Regions from separate parts of the Centipeda sp. (in: firmicutes) genome, predicted to be linked through region 1. Evidence: predicted binding sites of a transcription regulator. Region 1 holds the regulator's gene; the other holds the start of a gene.
The links. Region 1 encodes HrcA, which represses chaperone genes, less so after heat shock. Its sites were predicted from a motif close to TGTTAGCACTCNNNNNNNNNGAGTGCTAACA; they were not measured.
Positions count from the first base shown of each region.

Region 2: a site for HrcA is predicted at 2,176-2,206, ahead of groES (co-chaperone GroES). Genes of this name have one in related genera too.

Region 1 is NZ_DBHIVL010000008.1:30,928-37,174, forward strand. It holds tRNA gene ACO6BQ_RS02575 (tRNA-Met) at 112-187, shown strand; tRNA gene ACO6BQ_RS02580 (tRNA-Tyr) at 204-289, shown strand; tRNA gene ACO6BQ_RS02585 (tRNA-Met) at 298-373, shown strand; tRNA gene ACO6BQ_RS02590 (tRNA-Tyr) at 390-475, shown strand; tRNA gene ACO6BQ_RS02595 (tRNA-Met) at 478-554, shown strand; gene rpmG (50S ribosomal protein L33) at 703-852, shown strand; gene secE (preprotein translocase subunit SecE) at 865-1,050, shown strand; gene nusG (transcription termination/antitermination protein NusG) at 1,065-1,616, shown strand; gene rplK (50S ribosomal protein L11) at 1,653-2,078, shown strand; gene rplA (50S ribosomal protein L1) at 2,133-2,816, shown strand; gene rplJ (50S ribosomal protein L10) at 2,978-3,514, shown strand; gene rplL (50S ribosomal protein L7/L12) at 3,567-3,941, shown strand; partial or broken gene ACO6BQ_RS02635 (secretion protein HlyD) at 4,030-4,154, opposite strand; gene hrcA (heat-inducible transcriptional repressor HrcA) at 4,329-5,363, shown strand; gene grpE (nucleotide exchange factor GrpE) at 5,357-5,929, shown strand; gene dnaK (molecular chaperone DnaK) at 5,968-6,247, shown strand, end outside.
Region 2 is NZ_DBHIVL010000004.1:20,665-26,911, reverse strand. It holds partial or broken gene ACO6BQ_RS01580 (sugar ABC transporter substrate-binding protein) at 1-340, shown strand, start outside; partial or broken gene ACO6BQ_RS01575 (methyl-accepting chemotaxis protein) at 354-2,057, shown strand; gene groES (co-chaperone GroES) at 2,245-2,526, shown strand; gene groL (chaperonin GroEL) at 2,550-4,178, shown strand; gene ACO6BQ_RS01560 (cupin domain-containing protein) at 4,294-4,767, shown strand; gene ACO6BQ_RS01555 (NAD(P)H-dependent oxidoreductase) at 4,939-6,247, shown strand, end outside.

The sequences.
Region 1 (6,247 bases):
CGAAAATGATGGAGCAGAAATTTTCTGCTCCATTTTACATTTTGGGTATTGACGTGCCGCAGCCTTTGCCGTATAATACCGTATTGTTAGCGCAAATGCGCGGACACATATCGCGGGGTGGAGCAGTCGGTAGCTCGTCGGGCTCATAACCCGAAGGTCACAGGTTCAAGTCCTGTCCCCGCAACCAATTACATAGCTTTCATGGGTAGGTGGCCGAGTGGTTAAAGGCAACAGACTGTAAATCTGTCATCTTCGGATTACGATGGTTCGAATCCATCCCTGCCCACCACCTTTTATCGCGGGGTGGAGCAGTCGGTAGCTCGTCGGGCTCATAACCCGAAGGTCACAGGTTCAAGTCCTGTCCCCGCAACCAATTACATAGCTTTCATGGGTAGGTGGCCGAGTGGTTAAAGGCAACAGACTGTAAATCTGTCATCTTCGGATTACGATGGTTCGAATCCATCCCTGCCCACCACCGGCGGCATAGCTCAGTTGGCTAGAGCATGCGGTTCATACCCGCAGTGTCCGGAGTTCAAATCTCTGTGCCGCCACCATTTTGCAACACACCCCCACTTCGGGGGTTCTTTTATGCTTTTTTGTGAAAATGCCCTCACAATGCGTTGACAGCATTTTCCAAGTATGATAAATTGGTAAAAGTCATTTTTGATGAAACCAAAGAACGAATGAGGAGAGTGGATATTCATGCGCAACAACATTACGCTTGAGTGCACGGAGTGCCATAGCCGCAACTACCGCACGAACAAGAACAAGAAGAACAACCCGGATCGTCTTGAGTTCAGCAAGTTCTGCAAGTTCTGCCGCAAGCACACGCCGCACAAAGAGACGAAGTAAGCGCCCTCTGTCATGGGAAAAATAGTCAAATTCCTGCGGGAAGTTGTCGCAGAGATGAAAAAAGTCTCGTGGTCCACGAGACGCGAGCTGGCAACCTATACGGGTGTCGTCGGCATCGCCATTGTTGTTGTCTGCGCACTGATCTGGATCTGTGACACGATTTTTGCGCGTATCTTCCAGATCATACTGCATTACTAGACCGGGAGAGGGACATGGCGGATAAGGAAGAACTCTATCTCAGGCAGGCAAACCCGCACCGGGCTTGGTATGTCATCCACACCTATTCGGGCTATGAGAACAAGGTCAAGGCGAACCTTGAGCGGCTCATGCACTCAGCGAGCATGAGCGAGATGATTTTCAACGTCGTCGTTCCCGTGGAGAACGAGATTGAGATGAAGGACGGCAAGGAAAAGGTCGTCCCACGCAAGGTGTTTCCGGGCTACGTGCTGGTCGATATGATTGTCGATGAGCGTTCGTGGTACGTCGTTCGCAACACGACGGGCGTCACGGGCTTTGTTGGCTCGGAGAAGCATCCGATCCCGTTGACGGCAGAGGAGGCGGAGCGCATCCTCTCGGGCTCGGTCGGCGCAGAGCCGAAACGCCGTACGAAGGTGAACGTCGGGGATACCGTCCGCATCGCCTCGGGCGCATTCGAGGACTACGCGGGCAAGATCACCTCCATCGACTCGTCGGGACTGCGCGTGCAGGTCGACGTGGATGGAACGCCCCTTGATGTAGAGATCGATCAGGTCGAACTGATTTGATTCTAAAAACATACACCGAAAGGAGGTGATTTGTCGATGGCAAAGAAGGTTGCGCGTGTCGTAAAGCTGCAGGTTCCTGCGGGCAAGGCGACACCGGCTCCTCCGGTAGGACCTGCGCTTGGTCAGGCGGGCGTGAATATCATGGCGTTCGTCAAGGACTTCAATGAGCGCACGGCAAAACAGGCGGGGCTTATCATTCCGGTTGAGATCACGGTTTTTGAGGATCGTTCCTTTACCTTTATCACGAAGACCCCTCCGGCAGCAGTTCTGCTGAAGAAGGCGGCGGGCATTGAGAAGGCGTCGGGTGAGCCGAACAAGACGAAGGTCGCGAAGCTCCCGCGCTCGAAGGCGCGTGAGATCGCCGAGAGCAAGATGCCGGATCTGAACGCCGCATCGATCGAGGCGGCGACATCCATGATCGAGGGCACTGCCCGCAGCATGGGTATTGTGATCACAGACTAATCTGTGATACAGTGGAAGGGCGTATGCCCGCTATGACCACGAAGGGAGTTATTCATGGCAAAGTTTGGTAAGAAATACCAAGACGCTGCGAAGCTCATCGAGAGCGGCAAGCTCTATGCTTCGCAGGAGGCGATGGAACTCGTAAAGAAGACGGCAACCGCCAAATTCGACGAGACCATCGAACTGCACGTGCGCCTCGGCGTCGATCCGAAGTATGCGGATCAGCAGGTGCGCGGTGCGCTTGTCCTGCCGAACGGCACGGGCAAGACCCAGCGCGTTCTCGTCTTCGCCAAGGGCGAAAAGGTCGCAGAGGCAGAGGCTGCCGGTGCGGACTTCGTCGGCTCGGATGAGATCGTGCAGAAGATCCAGGGCGGCTGGCTCGACTTCGATGTCGCCGTCGCAACGCCCGACATGATGGGCACGGTCGGCCGTCTCGGCAAGGTGCTCGGTCCGCGCGGACTCATGCCGAACCCGAAGCTCGGCACGGTCACGATGGATCTCAAGAAGGCGATTGGCGAGATCAAGGCAGGACAGGTGGAGTACCGCACGGACAAGGCGGGCAACATCCATGTCCCCATCGGCAAGGCGTCGTTCGACGCGGACAAGCTCCGCGAGAACTATCAGGCAGTCATCGACACGCTCATCCGCGTGAAGCCGGCAGCGGCAAAGGGGCAGTACATCCGCTCCATCACCGTTGTGGCGACGATGGGACCTGCCGTCCCCGTTGCGCTCAGCTAAGAGCGCACGGAATTTCCCCGGGCTGTAGACAGCAGGTTTGCGCAAGCATCTAACGACTTTTGTCGCCTGCCGAGGTCGGACGTGAATTTGAACATTCATCTCCGGCAGTAGAGCAGCCGGAGATTTTTATATCCCAAAAATGAAGGGAGGGAAATGATTACATGGCAGATCACAAAAAAGAAGTCATCGTCGAGAAGCTGAAAGAACAGCTCGCCTCGGCGAAGGGTGCGGTCTTTACGACATACAGCGGGCTTACCGTTGCACAGGATACGGAGCTGCGTCGCGAGCTGCGTGCTGCAGGTGTTACCTATCACGTTGTGAAGAACACGATGGTGCGCCGCGCAGCCGACGCACTCGGGCTTGAGGGGCTTGACCCCCACCTTGAGGGTACGACCGCATTTGCATTCTCGGCAGAGGATGCGGTCGCTCCGGCGAAGGTCGTCTGTGACTACATCAAGAAGAACAAGCTCGACGATAAGGGCATTCTGTCCGTCAAGGTCGGTACGGTCGAGGGCAAGGTTATCTCGTCTGACGAGGTAAAGGCTCTGGCATCCCTGCCGTCGCGCGAAGAGCTTATCGCAAAGCTCATGGGCAGCATGAATGCGCCGATCACGAACACGGTGAACGTGCTTCAGGGCGTTATCCGCAATGCCGTCTATGTGCTTGATGCAGTGCGTGCGCAGAAGGCGTCCGCATAAGATATCCGCATAGGACATACAGAGAGAAATTACGTTATTTTGGAGGTATATCATGAACAAGGATCAGATTCTGGAAGCCATTGAGAACATGACCGTTCTCGAACTCTCCGAGCTTGTCAAGGCGATGGAGGAGAAGTTCGGTGTCAGCGCAGCTGCACCGGTTGCTGTTGCTGCGGTTGGTGCTGCTGCACCTGCCGGCGGTGCTGAGGAGGAGAAGACGGAGTTCACGGTCGTTCTCGCATCTGCAGGCGACAAGAAGATCAACGTCATCAAGGCTGTCCGTGAGGCGACGGGTCTCGGCCTGAAGGAAGCGAAGGAGCTCGTTGACGGCGCACCGAAGCCGGTCAAGGAGAACATCGGCAAGGCTGAGGCTGAGGAGCTCAAGGGCAAGCTCGAAGAAGCCGGCGCAACGGTCGAGCTGAAGTAATTCAGACGAAACTGAGTTTGAGGGACCGCTTTCCCATTGGGGGAGGCGGTTTTTTTATTTGCTATGAATGAAAAAATGCGCAGGTATATTAGGGAAGCACTGATAAATTCAGCACTGCCATCTTGACGCATCTTTTTTGCCCGCACTGTGCCCTCGATCCTCCACATAGCCCTTGCTATGCGTCCGGTTTGCCTCCTTGTTCGGACGAAAAATCTACGCCAATCTGGCAGATTTCATTTTATCAGCGATTCCCTAACAACCCTTTTTGACTTTTTGTCATTTCTCTCTTGACTTTTTGCTTTTTCCCGTGTATATTCAGTATAGCTTTTGACTAGCACTCAGTTTTAGAGAGTGCTAACAGTGGTTCAAAGGAGAGGAGAGGGGTGAATGTCGGACGATCTGGACGCACGCAAGAGTCAGATCCTGTGGGCGGTCGTCGATGACTACATCGCATCGGCAGAGCCGGTCGGATCGCGGACACTCGCGCAGAAATACAATCTCGGCATCAGCCCTGCCACCATTCGGAATGAGATGGCGGATCTCGAAATGCTCGGCTATCTGGAGCATCCGCACACCTCTGCCGGACGGATTCCCTCATCAAAGGGCTATCGCTTCTACGTTGACGGACTGCAGCCCGTTGCACCCGTGACGGACGCCGAGAAGAAGAAGATTCACGACTGGTATCGGAGACGCGTGCGGCGGCTTGACGAGGTGTTCCAAGAGACGGCGCGGCTGATTGCGGATGTGACGCACAATGTTTCGCTCGTGCTCGCGCCGCAGGCGGCGCAGTCGACGTTCCGTATGCTGCAGTTCCTGCCGCTCGATATGCGCCACGCAATCGCCGTGCTCATGACGGATGCGGGCTTTGTGGAGAACCGCATTGTCGAGATTCCCGACGGTGCGACATTTGCAGACTTTCAGCGCATGGCGGGGGCGGTCAATACGACGCTCTCGGGTAAGGCACTCAGCGATGTGACGAAGACAGATATGCGCCGTGTGCGCGATGCCATCGGCGACGAATCCATCTTCGTCGCGGCAGTGGAGGTCATGCACCGTGCGCTTGAGGGGCGGTCGGAGGATCGTCTCTACCTCGGCGGCACGGCGCAGCTGCTCGGGAATCCTGAGTTTCAGGATCTCGACCGCGTCCGTGCGATGCTGCTCGTGCTCGAGCGTGAGGATCTCGTCAAAGACATCCTGCATACCCATGCGGGCGAGGGGCTTGCGGTTACGATCGGACGTGAGCACGTGAACAGTACGTTCTGGGACAGCAGTTTCATCACAGCGACGTATCATGTCGACGGCAGACTGCTCGGGACGATTGCCGTGCTCGGTCCGACGCGCATGGAATACGCGAAGGCAATGCGTATCCTGGACTATGTGAACACGAATTTAACAGAGATGATCGATCAGCTGAAATGGTAGGAGAGGTGAACGGCTTGCAGGAAAAGGAAGAAATGACTGCAGAGGAGCAGCCCGTGGAGGAAGTGACAGAAACGGAGGACACTCCCGCAGATGTGACCGTGGAGGATGTCCCCGCAGAGGAGGACAGGGCTGCCGCACTCGAAGCGGAGCTAAAGGAAAAGGGCGACCGCATCCTGCGCTTGCAGGCGGATTTTGAGAATTTTCGCCGCCGCATGGGAAAGGAGAAGGAGGAGCTTTCCGCTGTCATCACGCAGAACATACTCACGGATCTCCTGCCGCTGCTCGACAATTTTGAGCGGGCAATGGCGGTGGAGCAGACGGATGTGGAGGCGTTTCAAAAGGGCGTGGAGATGATCTTTACGCAGCTGCGCGAGGTACTGGATAAGCACGGCCTTGAGAACATCGAGGCGGAGGGGCAGCCCTTTGATCCGAACATCCATCAGGCGGTCATGCGTGTCGAGAATCCCGATGTGGAGGACGGCACGATCACGCAGGTCTTGCAGAAGGGCTATCAGGCAAAGGGCAGAGTCATCCGCCCCGCGATGGTGCAGGTAGCCGGAAATTAAGAAGATAACATCTTATAAGGTTTTTGGAGGAATATAAAATGGCTAAAGTAATTGGTATCGATCTTGGAACGACGAACTCCGTTGTCTCCGTGATGGAGGGCGGCGAGCCGACGGTGATCACGAACCCCGAGGGCAGCCGCATCACGCCGTCCGTCGTGGGCTTTACGAAGGACGGGCAGCGTCTTGTCGGGCGTCTCGCGAAGAACCAGGCGGTCTCGAACCCCGACCGCACGATTTCGTCCATCAAGCGTCACATGGGCGAGGGCAACTATCATGTGACGATTGACGGCAAGAACTACACGCCGCCCGAGATCTCCG
Region 2 (6,247 bases), on a different contig from region 1:
GGCCGAGGCCTTGAAGACCATGATGCTCTGGATGAATATGTTCCCCGAGATCAACGGCGTCGTTGCAGGAAACGATGAGATGGCACTCGGTGCGATTGCCGCGCTCAAGGGGGCAAACCGCCTCAGTGGATGCCTTGTCTCTGCGGTCGATGCCACTCCTGCGGGGCTCGCAGCAGTCGAGGCGGGAGAGATGGCGCAGACCATCAAGCAGGATGCAAAGGCGCAGGGCGAGGGTGCACTCACACTCGCAGAGGGCTTCCTCAAGGGGAATCCGCCCTCCGGTGACCTCGCCATTCCGTTTACATCCATAACAGCGGACAATCTCGCACAGGCGAAGTGAGGAGGGGAGTGCCATGAATTTACCATTCATCTCTGCGGAGGCAATGAAGGACTATGCCGTGCGCCGTATTCCTCCTGGCAGCCATCCTCGTTGTCGCCGTCGTCGGTATCTACTCGAACTATCAGGCACAGCAGTCGCTTGACGATATGTATCACCATAATCTCATGTCGACGCAGTATCTGAACGATGCAAATACGCGCCTGCGAAAAATCAACGTCAATGTGCCGTACATCCTACAGGAGAACATCACTGTGGACAACCGCAAGATTCTCGTGGATGATGTGCTCGGCAATCTGAACGCTCTCCGTCACGATATGGAGGAATTGAAGAAGATCGACACGAGCGAGCGGGCACAGGCGACGATTGCCGAACTGGAAAAGAATCTGAGCGTCGCGGCGGACAAGGTCGGAGCGGTCAACAATATGGGGACGACACCCGAGGATCGTGTCGCGATCTTTGACAATCTCGCTTCGCTCACCGTCATCTCAAGCAATATGGCGGTGCTCACGCCCGACAACGTATTCCAGGGGAAGCAGCTCTTTGCGGCGAACAATGTACGCTATGAGCGTACGGTCTACAGCTTTGCCATCATCATCGTCATTGCAGTAGGGTTTGGCATGCTCGTGTCGCGGCGCATTGCAGATAATATCTCCGATCCGCTCGCTGCCTCCATCGGACATCTGAGTGCTGTCGCGTCCGGAGACCTTTCGCGTGAGATTCCGCGCGAACTCTCTGACCGTGCGGATGAAATCGGTACGGTCGTCAAGGCACTCGGAAAGATGCAGGGCTTTATGAAGCAGGTGCACGAGGAGGCGGAGCAGATCGATGCGATGGTTGCCGAGCTTGAGGAGATGCTGCACGGGCTCAACAATGACACGCAGGACATGTCTGCCGTGACCGAGGAGATGTCAGCAGGCATGGAGGAGACGGCAGCCTCCACATCCAGCGTCCAGCACCTCAGCGGTGACCTGAATGACGGGATCAAGGGGGCAGCGGACGCAGCACACGAGAGCGAGGAGTATACGCGCGAGGTTGCACAGCGTGCCGCCGATCTCCAGACGACGATGGAGCAGTCACGTCTCAATACGCGGCAAATCTACGGCTCGACGAAGTCAGCGGTCGCAGAGGCCATCGAATCCGCGAAGGTGGTCGATCAGATCGGACAGCTCACGCTTGAGATCTCTGAGATTGCCGAGCAGACGAACCTCCTCGCTCTGAACGCAAGCATCGAGGCGGCGCGTGCAGGCGAACAGGGACGCGGCTTTGCCGTGGTCGCGGGTGAGGTCGGAAAGCTCGCCGAGCAGTCACGCGGAACGGCAGAGAAGATCAAGGGGCTACGGGGCAGGTTACGGGATCGGTGCAGGCACTCTCCGACGGTACGCATAGGCTGCTCACCTTCATCGATGAAAACATTCGCGACGACTATGACCTGATGGACAAGACGGCGGTGCAGTACAAAGCGGATGCGGAGTTCTTCCGCAAAACCGCAGAGGCGACAACGTCGCGGTCACAGGAACTGCTGGGCTCCGTCAGTGAGATGAATGCGGCGATGGAGGGCATCCGCAACGCGACCCACGAGGGCGCGGAGGGCAACACGCGCATTGCGGAGAAGGTTGTCTCCATGGCGGCAGAGTACGAGAACATCCTCGCGAAGATCCAGACCTTCAAGGAAGGTACGGCACGACTCAAAAACCTCGTGGCGGCGTTCAAAGAGTAACGCTGCTCGGCATCCTCCAAACAACAAAGAGTCATTACTGGCTCTTTGTTGTTTTTTTGACTTTTTTACAAAATACCTATTGACTTTTTGACTTAAAACGATTAGTATAGACATCGTAAGTTAGCACTCAGTAAATGAGAGTGCTAACACAATGAAAAGATTTGTATGAAACTAGGAGGCAGATACCATGATTAAGCCACTGGGCGAACGTGTTGTCATTGAAGTCGCGGAGAGCGATGTCACGACGGCGAGCGGCATTGTGCTCCCCGACACGGCGAAGGAAAAGCCGCAGAAGGGCAAGGTCGTTGCCGTTGGCACAGGAAAGCTGCTCGAGAACGGCGAGCGCGCTGCGATGGAGGTCAAGGTCGGCGACGGCGTTGTCTTCTCGAAGTACTCGGGCTCTGAGATCAAGGTGGATGACAAGGACTACCTCATCGTTCGTGAGAGCGATATTCTGGCAATCCTGTAATAGATAACGTGGAGGCAATATAAATGGCAAAGCAGATTCTGTTTGACGAAGAGGCTCGCCGCGCACTCGGACGCGGTGTGGATGCACTGGCAAATGCGGTCAAGGTCACGCTCGGCCCAAAGGGACGCAACGTCGTTCTGGACAAGAAGTACGGCGCACCGACGATCACGAATGACGGTGTGACGATTGCACGCGACATCGAGCTCGAGGATCCGTTCGAGAACATGGGCGCACAGCTCGTGAAGGAAGTTGCGACGAAGACGAACGACATCGCGGGCGACGGCACGACGACGGCAACGCTTCTCGCACAGGCGATGATTCAGGAGGGCATGCGCAACGTTGTTGCGGGCGCAAACCCGATGATCGTCAAGAAGGGCATCGAGACGGCTGTCAAGACGCTTGTCGAGGAGATCAAGAGCAAGGCGCAGAAGGTCGAGACGAAGGCGAAGATCGCACAGGTTGCGGCAATCTCCTCCGGCGATACCGAGGTCGGCGATCTCATCGCAGAGGCGATGGAGAAGGTCGGCAAGGACGGCGTCATCACGGTCGAGGAGTCCAAGTCGATGGACACGAACCTCTCGGTCGTCGAGGGTATGCAGTTCGACCGCGGCTACATCTCCCCGTACATGGTGACGGACACGGAGAAGATGGAAGCCGTCATGGACGACCCCTATGTGCTCATCACCGACCGCAAGATCTCGTCCGTCGCGGACATCCTGCCCGTGCTTGAGCAGGTCGTGAAGCAGGGCAAGCAGATCGTCATCATCGCCGAGGATCTCGACGGTGAGGCACTCGCAACCATCGTGGTCAACAAGCTGCGCGGCACGTTCAAGGCTCTCGCGGTCAAGGCGCCGGGCTTCGGCGACCGCCGCAAGGCAATGCTCGAGGACATCGCCATCCTCACGGGCGGCACGGTCATCAGCGAGGAGATCGGCCGCAAGCTCGACAGTGTGACGCTCGAAGATCTCGGCCGTGCGCGTCAGGTGCGTTCCTCCAAGGAGGAGACGACGATCGTGGACGGTGCGGGCGACAAGGCGCAGATTGCAGCGCGTGTCGACCAGCTCAAGAAGCAGATTGCAGACACGACGTCCGACTTCGACCGTGAGAAGCTGCAGGAGCGTCTTGCAAAGCTCTCCGGCGGTGTGGCGGTTGTCGAGATCGGCGCAGCGACGGAAGTCGAGATGAAGGACAAGAAGTACCGCGTCGAGGATGCGCTCAACGCAACGCGTGCAGCAGTCGAAGAGGGCATTGTTGCCGGCGGCGGCACGACGTTCATCGACATTCTCCCGGCACTGGACAAGATTCAGGCGGAGGGCGATGTCAAGGTCGGCGTCGAGATCGTCAAGCGCGCCGTTGAGGCTCCTGTCCGCCAGATCGCAGAGAATGCGGGTCTTGAGGGCTCTGTCGTGGTCGACAGCGTCAAGAAGGCGGGCGACGGCATCGGTTTCAACGCACTCGAGAACACCTATGTCGACATGATCGGCGCGGGCATCGTGGATCCTGCAAAGGTCACGCGTTCCGCTCTGCAGAATGCGGCATCGATCGCGGCAATGGTGCTCACCACCGAGACGCTTGTCACCGACAAGCCGGAGCCGGAGGCTCCGATGCCGGGCGGCGCACCGGGCATGGGCGGTATGGGCGGCATGATGTAAGGCGTCAGCCCATCAAATCTTATTTGTAAAAGTGGACTCCCTTGTGATACCTCATGAGGGAGTTTATACTTTTCGCTTTCCGCATAGTTCTTTTCTATTTAGGGGTGGGATTGAGATGAAGATGAAGATGAAGAAAATCGCAGCGGCAATGGCTCTTGGTTGTCTGATGCTTAGTGCAACGGCTTTTGCAGAGGAAGGTCAGGATCGCACGGTACAGCAGTGCTTCCAGAAGGATGATCTCATTGTCCTCGACAAGCAGGATGTTGCCGGCGGCAAGGGCACGCTTCATGGACTGTTCTCCTTTACCCGTGACATGGCAAAGCCTGAACAGGCCATCAAGGAGATCGGATGGATGCGGCTCGATAAGGGGGCGTCCATTGGTCTGCACAAGCATGGCGTGAACGAGGATGCATACATCATCATCTCGGGAGAGGGGATCTTCACGGATGGCGACGGCAATGAGACGGTCGTGCGTGCGGGAGATATCACGATCGCACGTGCCGGACAGTCTCACGCACTCCGCAACGAGAAGGATGAGCCGCTCATCTTCCTCGATGTGATCGCACAGAACGACGGAATGCCGCAGTAAACCAAATATGAGAGGCATGTTTCTTTACAGATGGAAACATGCCTTTTTTTTGCTATAATGTTTACGTAAATTCAGCTAAGTTGATATTGTATGAATGGAAATGCGGTGCTATACTAGGTTCAGAAACAGAGTTATATTGTTCCACCGACAGGTGGGCGAAAGGAGTTTCGCATGCTGAATATGGACAAGAAACTCGCCAAGCGCGAGGAAGAGGGCAAGATCATCCGTGCGGGCATCGTCGGTGCGGGGCAGATGGGACGCGGCATGGTTACGCAGATGGCACTCATGAAGGGAATCATGCCGGCAATTGTCTCGGATATCAAATTTGAAAATGTCATCAATGCGTTTCACTATGCGGGCATCAGCGATGAGAACATCGCCGTTGCAAAGACGCTCGAAGAAGCCAATCGCTACATGGAGCAGGGAAAATATGTTGCGACGGAGAATTCGGATTTCATCGCGCAGGCCAACCTTGTGGAGGTTGCCATTGACGTGACGGGTGTGCCTGAGGTCGGCGTCAAGATCGCAATCGACGCGATGAACAATAAGAAACACGTTGTCATGATGGATGTTGAGACGGACGTTGTCATCGGCAGCTATCTCAAGAAGCTCGGTGACAAGAACGGTGTTATCTACACAGGCTCTGCGGGCGATGAGCCGGGAGCTGTCATGGAGCTTTACTCCTTTGCGCGTGCAATGGGCATGGAAGTCAAGGTCATGGGCAAGGGCAAGAACAACAAGCTCGATTATGACTGCAACCCCGACACCGTCCTTGAAGAGGCGACACGCCGCAAGATGAGCCCGCGCATGCTCACCTCGTTCAAGGACGGCACGAAGACCATGGTCGAGATGACTGCCATGTCGAACGCGACCGGACTCGTCCCCGACGTCATCGGCGGACATGGCCCTTCTGCTTCGCCGAAGGATCGCTGTGCCGACCTCAACGAAATCTTCAAGCTCAAAAAGGACGGCGGCATCCTCAGCAAGCACGGTGTTGTGGAGTACGTCAACGGCATTGCGCCCGGCGTCTTTGTTACCGTCACCACGCAGAACGAGGAGATTGCGTATCAGATGGGCTATCACAGCATGGGACCCGGCCCTCTCTGGACGCTCTATCGACCGTATCACCTCTGCAACCTCGAGACGCCGCTCACCGTCGCGAAGATCGTCATCGATCAGGAGCCGACCATCATCCCGCTCGACGGCCCCGTCAGCGAGTGCATCACCGTTGCCAAGCGTGATCTGAAGGAGGGTGAGACCATCGACGGCATCGGCGGATACACCACCTACGGTTCCATTGCAACGGCGCAGGAAACCTATGAGAAAGGGTACGTCGTCTATGCGCTCGTCAATAAGAATGCACGCATGAAATGTGACGTGAAGAAAGGAACGCTCCTCACTCTCGATATGGTCGACCTCGACACATCGACGCAGCTCTACCAGGTGCGCAAGGAACAGGACAAGATGTATAACAACGGCT